DNA from 4 places in the Bradyrhizobium sp. 76 genome. Region 4 is predicted to be linked to each of the others. Evidence: predicted binding sites of a transcription regulator. Region 4 holds the regulator's gene; each other region holds the start of a gene.
What was found. The regulator LexA, encoded in region 4, represses DNA repair genes until DNA is damaged. The targets are predictions, from matches to a motif close to TGTTCNNNNTGTGTTCNG.
Positions count from the first base shown of each region.

Region 1: the regulator LexA is predicted to act here: its motif matches at 1,989-2,006, upstream of IVB48_RS34185 (ATP-dependent Clp protease adaptor ClpS).
Region 2: the regulator LexA is predicted to act here: its motif matches at 1,697-1,714, upstream of IVB48_RS04330 (single-stranded DNA-binding protein).
Region 3: the regulator LexA is predicted to act here: its motif matches at 1,513-1,530, upstream of IVB48_RS04730 (DUF3072 domain-containing protein).

Region 1 covers NZ_JADPIS010000131.1:182,901-186,499, reverse strand. Annotated here, with positions in the region: gene IVB48_RS34190 (tannase/feruloyl esterase family alpha/beta hydrolase) at 1-213, shown strand, start outside; gene IVB48_RS41035 (ATP-binding protein) at 308-760, opposite strand; gene IVB48_RS34185 (ATP-dependent Clp protease adaptor ClpS) at 684-1,955, opposite strand; gene IVB48_RS34180 (MarR family winged helix-turn-helix transcriptional regulator) at 2,165-2,614, shown strand; gene IVB48_RS34175 (enoyl-CoA hydratase) at 2,611-3,381, shown strand; gene IVB48_RS34170 (methyl-accepting chemotaxis protein) at 3,501-3,599, shown strand, end outside.
Region 2 covers NZ_JADPIS010000015.1:712,539-716,137, reverse strand. Annotated here, with positions in the region: gene gyrA (DNA gyrase subunit A) at 1-663, opposite strand, end outside; gene IVB48_RS04330 (single-stranded DNA-binding protein) at 1,035-1,532, opposite strand; gene IVB48_RS04325 (outer membrane beta-barrel protein) at 1,992-2,774, shown strand; gene IVB48_RS04320 (outer membrane protein) at 3,007-3,599, shown strand, end outside.
Region 3 covers NZ_JADPIS010000015.1:775,897-779,495, forward strand. Annotated here, with positions in the region: gene IVB48_RS04715 (hypothetical protein) at 81-281, shown strand; gene IVB48_RS04720 (hypothetical protein) at 287-556, shown strand; gene IVB48_RS04725 (hypothetical protein) at 895-1,125, shown strand; gene IVB48_RS04730 (DUF3072 domain-containing protein) at 1,252-1,455, opposite strand; gene IVB48_RS04735 (acyltransferase) at 1,588-2,598, opposite strand; gene IVB48_RS04740 (hypothetical protein) at 2,769-3,278, opposite strand; gene IVB48_RS04745 (hypothetical protein) at 3,483-3,599, opposite strand, start outside.
Region 4 covers NZ_JADPIS010000015.1:610,070-613,668, reverse strand. Annotated here, with positions in the region: gene glp (gephyrin-like molybdotransferase Glp) at 1-858, shown strand, start outside; gene lexA (transcriptional repressor LexA) at 1,035-1,736, shown strand; gene IVB48_RS03825 (hypothetical protein) at 2,200-2,634, shown strand; gene IVB48_RS03820 (ComEC/Rec2 family competence protein) at 2,766-3,599, opposite strand, start outside.

The DNA of each region.
Region 1 (3,599 bases), on a different contig from region 4:
TCCGGCGCGCCGGCCAATGTCGACATGCTGAGCGCGCTGGTCGACTGGGTCGAAAAGGGCAAGGCGCCCGGCGATTTGGAAGTCGCCGAGCAGAAGGTCGAAGCGCCGTCCTTTGCGACGCTTCGCGCGCTGCCGCTGTGCCGCTGGCCGGCCTGGCCGCACTACAAGAGCGGTCCGGTGACGGAGGCAGCGAGCTTCACCTGCGCGCCGTAGCCGGCGCGCCACTTCGGAGCGTCACCCGGCGGCCATTGCCTGCGCGCCGCCGAGCAGCTGCGCGTTGAGCCGGCCGCCGGAGAACAGCATGTCGTCAAGGGCTTCGTCGATATCGGCGGGAGATCACGGTGTTGCCGCCGTCCCGTGCGATGCTTCCTTGCGCCAGCCGCCGCATCAGCTCCTTGATGAAGGCGCAACTGGTGCCCTCGCTGCGTCGGGCAGCCTCCGCGATCACCGCCCCCTCGAGCGGCAGTCCCCTGCCGTAGAGCCGGACCAGCTTGCCGCGGCCGGTCTCGTCGGGCAGCGGCACTTCGATGGCTTGATCGATGCGGCCGGGGCGACCCGCGAGAGCTCCCTCGAGGTCCTCCGGCCGGTTGGTGGTCAGGACGAACAGGATGTCGGCGTCTTCCTTCAGCCCGTCCATCTCGTTGAGCAGCTTGTTCGGCATGGATTCCTCACACGGCCCCATGTCATCGCGGTCGCGGGCGATGAGATCGACATCCTCGATCACCACCATCGACGGCTGGAGCAGGCGTGCCAGGCTCATATAGGCCGCCGAGCAGACCGATCTGCTCGGCCGTGATGATCAGCGTCGTATGCCCGGGCAAATGCGTTGCGAGATAGCGGATCGTGTGGGTCTTGCCAGTGCCCGGCGGCCCGTACAGCAAGATGCCTTTGCGTGTCGATTGACCCAGCCGGCGCAATTGGTCTCGGGTGTTGACGAAGGTCAGAACGTTGCGATCGAGCAGCCGCAGGGTCTGCTCCGGCAGAATCACCTCGTCGCGCGCGACCTGCGGCAAGCGATGCACCGTGATGCCGCGCGAGCGACCGCGATAGTCGGAGTCGGCATCGAGCGACAGGATCTTGCCGCGATAGGTCCGCGCAGCCTGTACGGCTTCCTCCAATTCATTGAAGCATTGCTGGACGAGAGCCGCGCCTGCGGAACCTGAAGGCACCAGGATCTCGATCCGAATTCCGGGCTCGCGACTGTATTCGCGCTGTGCGCAGAGCAAAACCGCGTAGCGGAGATGATCCTGCTCACACAGCCATAGTCCGTTATCCAGACACCTGACCGGGCTCTTCTCGCCTACATCGACGTCGGAATATTGCAGCGGGGCAATCGCGATCGCATAGCGGCCCTCCTTGAGCAGTCGTGGGATCGACAGCGTTTCGTAGCGCTGCTCCTCGTTCAGTCCCACCAGCCGGATGGCCTTGCCGAAGAGCCGGTCGACCGCGGCTTGAAGATCGACCCGCATGTGGCCGGGAAATTGGCGGATCGTGGTCACGAGTTTGCTGCGCGCGGCGCTGGCAAGGTGCCAATCGAGAACGTCGCAAGCAAAGTCGAAATCTTCCTCTTGTTCGTTCGAGGGTTCATCCGCCGCACGCATGCAGTCGCTGCACAGCCAGACCGTTCGGTCGCCGATACGAACGTCGGTCTGTCCCTCAGGCTTGCCACAGAGTTCGCAAGGAGTCTTGACCGCCTCTAGCGTGACCTGCAGTTGGTGGCCGGCCAATTCGGTGGATTGTTGCGCAGATTTGAAAAGGGCTTCGGCAACCGATTGCGGGTAAGGCCCGCAAACCGCTTTTTCCTTCTGCTCGATCTGAGTGATCAGCGCTGTCGCTTCACGGTCTGATTTGCCGAAAACCTGCCGAAGCAGATCCATCACGAATCGGTCCGGCGTATCATCGTCATTATGAATTACGAGCTGGGTCGGCTGGTTCTCGCCACGCATACTGTTCATCACGAAAGGTCTCCGGGACAATCTATGATTGAACAGAACGAATAGGGAACACAAAAGAAGCGACCGTCAAGCTGGGCGGCGGCGACTAATTGCGATTGGTGGGTGAGGTTCTGGTGCGCCGGTGCGGCCCTGTTGCTCGACGATGCCACGGCACATCGATCCAGCTGCCGTCCTTTGACATCCCGGGCCGCCTCGACTATATATTTCGCATGCGAAATAAAGCGGCCGGCTCGGGGCATCATCGGCTGATCTACCTGTTGAGCGTGGCCCAACGCCGCGTGCAGCGCTGGATGGCGGGGCAGCCTTCGAGCGAGGTCACGCCGGCGCAGGCAGGACTCCTGTTCATCCTCGGCAAGCAGGACGGCGTCCTGATGGGCGAGGCCGGCGCGGCGCTCGACATGGGGCCGGCCGGCATCTCGGGGTTGGTCGACCGTACGGCGGCGGCTAAACTGGTCGAGCGGCGCGCGGATCACGAGGATGGTCGCGCCTGGCGCGTCTGGCTGACGCCGAAGGGGCGAACGGCGCTGGCGCAGGCGAAGGCCAGCGCAGCAAAGGTCAATGCGGCATTGACGGAAGGATTTACCGGCGCGGAGATCGACGTCGTCGCGCGCTGGCTGACGAGCATTCAGGATAAATTCCCAAGAGGAGCGAACGAATGACTGACCAAGTCCGGATCGAGAACAACGGCGGAATTCTCACGCTCACGCTGGCGCGCCCCGACAAGAAGAACGCGCTGACGGATGCGATGTACGGCATACTTGCCGACGCCATCGAATCCGCCAGGTCGGATGCGTCGGCCCGCGTGATCCTGATCCGCGGCGAAGGCGACATGTTCACTGCCGGCAACGACGTCGGCGAATTCGCCGCGGTCGCAGCGGGCAAGTCGGAAGGAAGCCGCAACGTCGTGCGCTTCATCCAGTCGCTGGCGCGCTGCACCCGGCCCTTGGTTGCGGCGGTGCAGGGCCGCGCCGTCGGCGTCGGCACCACGATGCTGCTGCATTGCGACCTCGTCGTGCTTGCCGACAACGCGCAACTGTCGACGCCCTTCGTCAGCCTTGCGCTGGTGCCGGAAGCCGCCTCCAGCCTGCTGATGCCGGCGCGCATCGGCTACGCGCGGGCCTACGAGATGTTCGCGCTGGGCGAGACCGTGCCGGCCAAATCCGCTCTGGAATGGGGGCTCGCCAACCGCGTGGTGCCGCTCGACAAGCTCGATGCCGAAGCGCTCGCGCTGGCGCAGCGTCTTGCCCGTCAGCCGGCCGGCGCGCTCACCGCCACCAAGAAGCTGATGCGCAATGGCGAGGCGCTGGTCGCGCAGATGAATGCCGAAGGCGAGCAGTTCGGACTGCGCCTGTGCACCGCCGAGGCGCGCGAGGCCTTCACGGCATTTGCGGAGCGCCGCCCGCCGGATTTCACCAAGGTTGCGTGATATCCGGGGCTGTACTGAGGCTCGTCGGGCCGGAACTTCAAGCCCATTCGATTAAAACCTTAACGGAACATTGGCATGTCGCGGGCAAGGTGGCGCTCGAAAGAATAGGCCCCGACACCATGGCAATGTTTAAGAAATCGGTAAGTTCGCTCCTCCTGACCTTGATGGCCCTGCTGGCCGCGGGTGCGCTGGCCTCCACGGCGATCCAGATGGTCGGG
Region 2 (3,599 bases), 100 kb from region 4:
GATGTTGATGAGCTCGTCGATGGTAAGCGCAGGGTTGTCGATCAGCGCGACGCAGGCGTCGATGACCTCGCCGAGATTGTGCGGCGGGATGTTGGTCGCCATGCCGACCGCGATGCCGCCGGCGCCATTGACGAGAAGGTTGGGGAACTTGGCCGGCAAGACCGACGGTTCGGTCTCGTTGTTGTCGTAGTTCGGCTGGAAGTCGACCGTGTCCTTGTCGATGTCGGCCAGCAGAGCCAGCGCCACCTTCGTCAATCGGGCTTCGGTATAACGATAGGCAGCCGGGGGATCGCCGTCGACCGATCCGAAATTGCCTTGGCCGTCGATCAGCGGCACGCGCATGGAGAAGTCCTGCGCCATCCGGACCATGGCGTCGTAGATCGACTGGTCGCCATGCGGATGATATTTACCGATGACGTCACCGACCACGCGGGCGGACTTGACGTACTTCTTGTCCGGCGTGTGCCCCTGCTCGTTCATCGAGTACAGGATGCGGCGATGCACCGGCTTCAGACCGTCGCGGGCGTCAGGCAGCGCCCGCGCTACGATCACGCTCATGGCGTAGTCGAGATAGGACTTCTTCATCTCCTCGAAGATGGAGACGGGGCGAATATCCGAGGGTTGCGCCGGCTGGTCGCCGGGCTTGTCGTCGTCGTCAGCCAAGGGGAAATCCGGTGAGGTTTTATCTGGGAATCATATAGCGCATCGAGCCTCTGATAACCACCCTCGCGGCGATCTGGGAAGCGCTTTTTCCGCCTATTTTTCCAACAACTTAAGCCCTTGCGATCGGTGTCTTGGACAGCCCCCGTATCGACCTTGCAAAATCGCCGATCACGCGTCGAAAATCGCGCGGCGAGCTTGCCCCGTCAGCGCGCTTGCCAAGCCGCAATCCGAGCTCACCCGAAACATGAAGCGGGCCCGGAAATCCCGAGCCCGTCCTGCCGATTAGTGGGATTTTCTGACACGAGATGAGAAGCGCCGCCCATCCGGCCGGCGCGTCGCATTGAGACTCCGCGTTCTCAGAGCGGGATCGCTCAGAACGGGATATCGTCGTCCATGTCGCTGTTGCGGCCACCGCCGCCAGCGGCAACGGGACGGCGCGGTGCGCTGCTGACCGGACCGGAGGAGCCGAAATCGCCGCCCGGCTCGTCGCCGAAGCTGCCGCCTCCCCCACCGCCGCTACGACCGTCCAGCATCGTCAGGGTCGAGTTGAAGCCCTGCAGCACGACTTCGGTCGAGTACTTCTCGACGCCGCTCTGGTCGGTCCATTTGCGGGTCTGGAGCGCACCCTCGACGTAAATCTTGGCGCCCTTCTTCAGATACTGTTCGGCGACCTTGCAGAGCCCTTCATTGAAGATCACGACGCGGTGCCACTCGGTCTTTTCCTTGCGCTCGCCGGTGGCCTTGTCGCGCCACGTCTCCGAGGTGGCGACGCTCAGATTGGCGATCGGCCGCCCGTCCTGGGTGCGGCGGATTTCAGGATCCTTGCCGAGATTTCCAACCAGAATGACCTTGTTGACGCTTCCCGCCATCTCCGCTCTCCGCTCCGAATGCCACTGAATTCAAGAAGGCCGGTCCGCTCCCCGCGTTCCGCCGTGCCTGTTGAGACGACCCTATACGCTCGCCGAACGCTTGCGGACGACGATCAGTCCGTCGCCCCTCCGGTTATCCCCACATATAGCATCGACCTCCTGTTCGTTCCAGATTTGTTCTTGGCGAAACGACCGCATCGATGTGTGGCGTCAATCGGCCAATGTAGTGCTGGAATGCGCGCAGCGGTTGGAACCTTTGTAGGTTCCCGAAAACGAGGGAAAGAGCTTAACATTCAGTAAGTTATGGGTACTCGCAGTGCCCCGTTCTTGTTGCATTCGGAGACGGACTTTGCCGCCCCGTAGAGCTACGGGTTTCCCCGGACTTAGTTCATATGGGCCCTCGCGCCTGATCAGCCGCTTCGGGGAAGAAAGAAGCGGACGAACCTGGGGAGACTGGCAATGAATAAGCTTCTGATTGGTGCAATCGGTGCAGCGGCGATGGGCCTGTCGGCTCCCGCGAGCGCGGCGGATATGGCCGCGCGTCCCTACACCAAGGCCCCCGCGCCGGCGATTGCCACCATCTACGATTGGAGCGGCTTCTATATCGGCATCAACGGCGGCGGTGGCTCAAGCCACACGTGCTGGGACTTCGTCACGCCCGCGACCGGCGTTTTGGTCGGCGAAGGCTGTCACAATGCGACGGGGGGCACCGTCGGTGGCCAGATCGGCTATCGCTGGCAGTCCGCCAATTGGGTGTTCGGTCTCGAAGGCCAAGGCAACTGGGCCGACTTCCGGGGCGACAATGTGAGCACCCTCTTCCCGGGTACCGCTTTGGTGACGGGTGATCGCAACCGTTCCCGCATCGACGCTTTCGGCCTCATCACCGGTCAGGTCGGTTACGCCTGGAACAACGTGCTGTTCTACGTGAAGGGCGGCGCCGCCGTCGTCGGCGACAAGTACGACATCTACGCTGCTACAGGTACGCCCGGCGCGGGCGCGCTCCTGGCTTCGGCGCGGGAGACTCGCTGGGGTGGTACGGTCGGGGCCGGTCTGGAGTTCGGCTTCGCCCCGAACTGGTCGTTGGGCTTTGAGTACGACCACATCTTCCTTGGCGATCGCACGATCGGCTTCACAACGCCCCCGGGTGGGGTCTTCGGCAGCGACCGGATTCGGCAGGACGTCGACATGGGCCTCGTCCGCCTGAACTATCGCTGGGGCGGTCCGGTGATCGCGAGGTACTGATCGAACTGACATCCATCAAAGCAAGGCCGGCCTCGCGCCGGCCTTTTTCGTTGCTGTTCCCATGGGGGAACCAAAGGTCAGTAATTGCACCATTTTCAGGCCGCTGTGGCTTTCCAGTGACACAACTTGCGGCTTCAATGGTGTAAGTACGGCCTCAGTTGGGCAAGTGAGTCCGATGCCCTTCCTTATCGTGGAAGGCACAATCAGAAACTGGGACTGGGATTAGTTGAAAATGAAAAAGGTTTTGTTGGCTTCGGCCTGTTTGTTCGCTCTCGCTGCCCCGGCTTCGGCCGCTGATCTCGCGGCGCGCCCCTACACCAAGGCTCCGGTGGCCATGGCTTCGGTCTACAACTGGACCGGCTTCTACCTCGGTGTTGTCGGTGGCGGCGCCTGGGAAAATTCCTCGACCGACCCGAAGATGAAGGGCGGCTTCGTCGGCGGTACCGCCGGCTACAACTGGCAGACCGGCAATGTCGTGTTCGGCATCGAGGCCGATGGTGCCTGGGCTGACGTCAGCGCGTCGGTCACCGGCCCCGTTGCCGTCCCCGGCTTCGGCCTCGTCAGCACCACCCTCAGCTCGAAGACCGATGCGATGGGCACCGTGCGCGGCCGCATCGGCTACGCCGTCAACAACGTCCTGTTCTACGGCACCGGTGGTTACGCCTGGATCGACAACAAGCTCAGCATCAGCGCGCTCGGCGTGACCGTTTCCGACAGCAAGTGGCACTCCGGCTGGACCGTCGGTGCGGGCGTCGAAGCGTTCTTCGCTCCGCAGTGGTCGGTCAAGGGCGAGTACCTCTTTCGCAGCCTCGGCGGCGAGACCTA
Region 3 (3,599 bases), 170 kb from region 4:
AGCCACCTCACTCACGGGTGGACAGGCTTGTGTAGCCGCTCGCAGATGAACTCCTCGCGGCAATGACGCGACTAACGGCCATGGCCAATATCCTAGGTGAGCTTCTGTTTGCACTGATCCGCTCGATTGTTGCTGGATGGGCGTATGCGCTCTGGGTCAAACTGGCGACATGGCTCGACCCGAAAATCCAACGGCGTTGGGTGAAGCTTGCCGTAGGAGGCCTCCTCGGCTTGGCAGCTTATTTTATGATTCCGATCTTGATGGGGCTGTTGGGCCTTTGAACACAATGAAATCCGTTCTCATCGTCGCACTGGCAATCGGGGCGCTCGTCTCGACGGTGCTGCTCGTCATGGAGCAGCTCACCGACTACTCCATCGCTGTGAAGGCATGGGAGATGCCGGGCATATCCGCAGCCTACCTTTTCTGGGGAGCGGTTGGCAGTTCCGTTTTCCTGGGCGTCGCCATCACTTGGGCCGTGAATGCAATCGTTTACGGCGCGCCCGCCTTCGTTGTCCTTACAGTCGTCAAGCTGGCAATTCGCGGTCTGCCGAAGTGATCTGGCAATGACCGTGGGGTCAGATATTGGCCTATCCGTCGGGAATTACGCATTACGGTGACACGCAGTTAACTGCGTGATTGCGGTGCTGTTCGCGAGCACCGACGGCTACCTTACGGGATAGTGCACTGACGCCGCAGGTGCCAACGAAACGCATCACGCTTAACGTTTGTGAATGCCGCGTTGGCCGAACGCCTGCAATTCTCCAGTATTGGCGGCACTTCAGATCATCGGTGGAGTCAGGCTCTCCCGTCTCGCGGGACGGAGCGTGCATGCCTCGATCGGCGTCCGCCCGCCAACACGACTAGCCGTATTCATTATGAGATTGAGGACAGGTGATGTTGCTTCTGGAGGAGTTCAACGAACGAACGCTGTCGCACATGGACAGGGCGCTGGAGCGCGTCAGCGAGATGATGCCTGAGGTGATGGAAGCCTACACCGCGCGCCGGTATGTCGCCGAACGGATCATCCACTGCGCCAAGCACGAGACACGCGAGATCGACGGCCTCGTCGCGGCCGGCCGGCGTGCGGTCGCTGAGCTGGCTGTGAGGGTCGTCGAAAGCGATTAGCTGTCTGGCCGCGAACCTGCCGCAGAGGACCGCGCTCGCCGGCGATGATTGGTACTTGGCGCTTGGCGACGGGCGGCCTCCCTGTCAGCCGCCGCCCATCTCTCGTGTTTCGAAATGCAGCGCCGTCTACTTCTCGAGCCCGGCCTTCTGCCGCATCGTCTCGATCAGCTCTGACGCCTCTGCCTTGGTCAGATCCTCCTTGGGGAGGGGCTTGTGGGCCTGCTCGGCGAGGGTCTTGAGGTAGGATTCCTGGGCGCCGGTCATCGGGTCGTCCCCGGAGACCCAATCCTTCGGGTCCTTTTGGGTGTTGCCTGCGGTGTTGCCAGCCATCTTGTTGTCGGTCACGGCGATCTCTCCTTTTCAGGCTCAATGCCGACTGATGCTTGTTGTTCCTTATTTGTTCGTGGCTGGCCCATGACGCAGCCAGGGCCGCACTTGCCCGGATTCAGGGTCGGGAGATGATCACGGAACGGCCGGCAGCGATCGGCGTCTGCGCATCAGACTTAGCTTGCGCCCCCAATCGAGGATCGGTGCCTCAACGGCGACGTGCAAGGCGGCGGCGAGACCGATGGAGAGCAGGATGCCCGCGATGATTGTCCCGACGGTCGACAGAAGCCACAGTCCGTCGAAGCTGGCGATCCATTTCACCACCAGATAATGGACGATATACAACGCGTACGAGATCTTGCCGAGCCATTGCAGGACCGGTGAGAAGGATCGCCCCTCGATCTCGACAGCGACCACAGCATGGATCAGCAATCCCGCGCCGAGGCCATAGGTCAGGACGCGCGCGAATTGCGGGTCGGCCGCGCCGCGCACGAAAATCCAGTACCACCCGGCCACGAACAGGCCCGCGGAAACGGCGGGGAAGTGGCGCGAAAAGCGCAATCGTCCGCTTCTCTGGAGATAGGCGATGACAACGCCGGCACCGAATTCCAGCACCAGCGGATGAAAGTAGATCCCGGCCTCCAGGCCGAAGACGAGAGCAAGAATGACCAGGGCGAATCCAGCGAACAAGATCTCGAACAGCCGGTCCGGCTTGATCGCCAGGACGATGGCGACGGCGACGTAGAAGTGCAGTTCGAAAGCCAGCGACCAGGCTGGGCCAAGGTACCAGTTCGGATAGGTCCATGCGAAGATGGTTCCGAGATCGAGAGCGGGGCGGTCGCCCGGCGCCAGCGCGATCCAGGAGGAGCTGACAAACGCCGCCAGCAACACCAGCCAATAGAGCGGGAAAATTCTGAGGGCCCGTCTGAAAGCGAAATCCAGCGGGTTATCTTGTGCCGTCGCGGTGGTCGCGATGATGAAGCCGGAGATCACGAAAAAGATGTCGACGCCGCTCGCAAGTATCGTCAGCGCACCCTCGGCAAGCTCCGGCCCGACCATGTCGGGTCGCGCACTGATCGCGTGTCCGCAGACCACCGACAGCGCAGCGACGCCGCGCATCGCCTGTACACCCGCGAAGATTCGCACCAAGCCTCGCCACGTTCATTCCAGAATAGTGCAATTTAGGCGAGAAACCCATTAAGGAACAGTTGCGCGCATGCGATAGAATGGGTGGCGGATGCGTTAGGGTGAGGCATGCATCTGAGGCGGATTGATTGCTGTGCCCTTCCTCCAAGGCACGACCACAGGAGCACTCCCTAGCGCTTTGCTTCCTGCTTGCCCCGCCTGATTTCCTCTGCCTCGTCCACCAGCTTCAAGGCGGCGCCGTCGTAGCTCAGCTTCAGCCCACGACCGACGGTCCATATCCATCCCTCCAGGGCATCCCCGGTTGGCTGGGCGTTGAACTGGTCGGATATCGATTTGACGGCAGCGTCTTGGGGGCCCGGATTGCTCAACTCCGCGTTGACGCGCCAGATGGGATGTTTGGGGTCCGGATTCTTGGGGTCGACGTCGTCGGCAAAGATCGTGACCTTGGCGCCGTCGACTGCGCATTCGAGGACGTAGGAATCGCGAAGCTGACGGCAGCGGTAGCGACGTTGCGTGATGAGCTTGTTGGTCTCGTCGAATGTCATGCCGGGCGAAAAGCCGAGGATGTCGGACTTCTGCACGAGTGCCAGTGACGCAGGCTTCAGAAAGCTCGGCTGGACCGCCACGAGAACGGCCGCGGCAACAACGATCACGCCGGCGACAACAATGGCAATCTTCATCAGCCCCTCGTAAGAAACGTCCGACCATACAACAGCCGGAGCGTTCTACCAGCATCGCCGCTGCATGGTTCGAGACGTCCGCTATCGTTGGAGGATCGCACCACCGAAAGATCGCATGGTCACATATCGCTTGGTCATGAACGTGAAAACCGCCCCTGACATGACCAGGGGCGGTTTTAGCAAACGGGGTTTTCGAAACGCGGTCTAGTGACCGGTGCCGGGCTTCGTCGTCTTCGGCGGCTTGCCATCTTCGATCCGGCCTTCGTTGCGCAAGTCGCGACCTTCCTGGGCTTTCTTCTGGCTCTCAGGGGACTTGCCGTG
Region 4 (3,599 bases):
CGTATCACGATCAAGGAAGCCGCGATCGCCGGTCGGCACATTCGCCCCGCCGGCGTCGATTTCCGCGAGGACGACGTGCTCCTGCGCAAGGGAAGCCGTCTCACCGAGCGCGACCTCGCGCTCGCCGCCGGGATGAATCATCCGCACCTTGCCGTTTGCGGGCGTCCGAAGGTCGCGATTCTCGCCACCGGCGACGAACTGGTGATGCCGGGCAGCACGCCCGGCCACGGCCAGATCGTCTATTCCAACGGCTACGCCCTGCACGCGCTCGCCCGCAGCGAAGGCGCCGAGACCATCGACCTCGGTATTGCCGCCGACACGCTGGAGGCCACCACCGCCGGCATCCGCCGCGCCCGTGAGAGCGGCGCCGACATCCTGATCACGACCGGAGGCGCATCGGTCGGCGACCACGATCTGGTCCAGCAGGCACTGCGGGACGAAGGCATCGCGATGGCGTTCTGGAAGATCGCGATGCGGCCAGGCAAGCCGATGATGCACGGGCGGCTCGGCGCAATGGGCGTGATCGGTCTGCCGGGCAATCCCGTGTCGTCCTACGTGTGCGCTTTCCTGTTCATGGTGCCGCTGATTCGTGCCCTGTCGGGCCGTTCAGTGATTCACCATCGCCGTGAGCGCGCCGTGCTCGGCCGCGACGTCAGCGCCAACGACCAGCGCGAGGACTATCTGCGCGCGCATCTGGAGGAGCGCGACGATGGCACACGCGTCGTTCTTCCCGTCAATCATCAGGACTCTTCGCTGCTTGCGAATCTCGCTGCAGCGCAGGTACTTCTCGTGCGCGCACCGTTCGCGCCGAAGGCCGAAGCCGGCACGGCTTGCGAAGTGTTGCGGCTCCCTGTCTGAGCGCCCCGGCAATGCGCGTTCCGCCAACTTTGCTCTGTTCACGGTAAATTAAGCAGTTGCGGAACATGTATCGAACATATAGTGTCCGTTCATGATTTGTTTCGAGCATGTAGCGGCATATTGCCGAATTCAGCGTCTCGGAATCGGACGACATCAACCGGGGGACTTTGGTCGAGATGTTAACGCGCAAACAATACGAGCTTCTGCGGTTCATCAGTGAACGTCTGAAGGAAAGCGGCGTACCGCCCTCCTTCGACGAGATGAAGGATGCGCTCGACCTGCGCTCGAAGTCGGGCATCCATCGCCTGATCACGGCGCTCGAGGAGCGTGGCTTTATCCGACGCCTGCCCAACCGCGCCCGTGCGATTGAAGTCATCAAGCTGCCGGAGCTCCAGGCAGCCGCAGGCAGCCGCCGCGGCTTCACGCCGAGCGTCATCGAGGGCAATCTCGGCAAGGTGCGCGCGAGCTCCAGCCTGCCCGCGGACGAGGGCGAACGTCCCGTCGCGGTGCCGGTGATGGGTCGCATCGCGGCCGGCACGCCGATCGAGGCGTTGCAGACCCGCAGCCATACTATCAGCGTACCGCCTGACATGCTCGGCTCGGGCGAGCATTACGCGCTCGAAGTGCGCGGTGATTCCATGGTCGAGGCCGGCATCCTTGACGGCGACATGGCGCTGATTCAGCGCAACGAGAGCGCCGATACAGGGGACATCGTGGTGGCGCTGATCGACGACGAGGAAGCGACGCTGAAGCGCTTCCGCCGTCGCGGCGCCTCGATCGCGCTCGAGCCCGCCAACGCGGCCTATGAGGTCCGCATCCTGCCGCCCAACCGGGTGAAGATTCAGGGCAAGCTGATCGGGCTTTACCGGAAGTACTGATACCGGGCGTCCTTGATACCGGGAGTACTTCATACCGGAGGTGCTTGGCGCCGCGTGCGCTTCCGATCGGCATCGCCGGTCAGGGATTGGAGCGGATCATCGTCCGCTCCGGCTGGGTAGTCTTTCTGGTTCTGCACAGACTATCCGGCCCCTCCTTCGGCGCTGGCTCCTCGCGACGCCCACGAAGCGGAACTGGTTCGCGGCGCAAGTGTTCGAGGAAACAGCGGCCAGCGATCAAGCTCGACCGTGGCAGTCAAGCCGGCGATATTCGCGCACGCGCCTCCCGAATGCATCGCAACTCGCTTTGTTCCTATTGAATTCGGGAAAGATAATGTGATCGCGGCTCGCGGAAACCAGCCGCAGATTTGCCCACAACCAAGCAGAGCTTCATGCTTCAACTCTGATAGAGGCCTGCGCCTCGATTAAGAGACGCGGGTTGCTATCCCAGCATGAGGAGCACCCGATGTGTGACTACAGCCTGCATGCCGTCGCGTCGCGCCCCGCCGAAGTCGGCGAGACGATCGTCACGACAAGCTTCCGCGGCACCTCGACGCGCGGCTTCGCCTCGGCAGCCGATCCGTCTGTTGCCGTCTGCCTGCTGCCGGGAACGGAGCTCGCCTTCGCCGACGACGTTCGCTACGACAATCGCTGGATCTGGACGCGCACCATCAATTCCCGCGTGGGCAAGTTCGGCAAGATCGATCCGCACGTTCCCGACCGCCATCACGACGCGATCGAATTCCCCGACGGCAAATATGTGCTGGTGACGCAGCTCGTCGAAGGCCAGCGCGCGACCGTGCTGCAACTGCCTGTGACCCAGCCGGTGACGGAGCGCGAGCACAAGGCGCAGGTCATCGTCGACAGGCAGCCGACCGTCACGCGCCTGCCGATCGGCTGACGCAGCCGGCTACGAGGTCGGAGGTCAAGATTGAATCGCCGTCGCCGGCCGTGGCCGGCGAGATGGCGCGGTTTGCGCCCAGTGAATCCGAGCAGATGCACCAATCCACTGCATTGCTCCGCACCGTCAGATCAATCGTCGGCCTGCAAGTCGGTCTCCGCCGGCGTTGCGTCCTTGATGCGGGGTGCGATCGCCTTGGGCGCAAGGCTGCCGTCGAAATCACCCTCGCCTGCGCCGGCTGGCAACGAGGGGCGGCTCGCGCCTCTCGCCCTCACCGCCTGAACCACAAAGCCGTCACCACGCTGCGTTAGCGCCAGCGCACTCTGGCTGGCGAGCCGTTGCCGATCGACCACCATCGCCGCGCAATCGGGCGGCGCGGGGCGTGTCGTCACCACCAGCGCGGCCCGACTACAATCGTCCGCGAGAGCGTCGACGCGCAGTGCCAGCGCGACCAACCTCCCGTCGGCCAGTGGCGTCACGCAGCCCGATTCGTCACAGGACACGCCATCGGCCAGCGAGGCTCTGCCGGCATCGCGCGGATCTGCGTCGGCAGCGAGCCACTCCTTGAGCAGAAAGCTGTCCTTGCTCGTCCTGATCAGGTGCAGATGTCCGTCCCTGCCCCGCACCGCGACGCTGGCGCCATCCCCGGCAATCAGGATGTCGGGCTGCCGCGCCGACAGTCCCCAGAGGATCGCTGCCAGCAGGACCAGGGCGCCGGACCAGCGTAGCGGCGTGCGCAACAAGCCTAGCACAATGATTCCCAGGCTCGCCGCGATCAGCGGCGTGATCCCGAACGCCGGGATGCGGCCGACCGCGCCCGGTAAGGCCGCGACCCAGCGCGAGACCGCGACCATCCACTCGATGCCGATCCCCATCAGCCACCAGAACACGCTGTCCAGCCCGAACGGCGCAGCAAGCAGCCCCAACAATCCCGCCGGCATCACCAGCGCCGAGACCACCGGCAT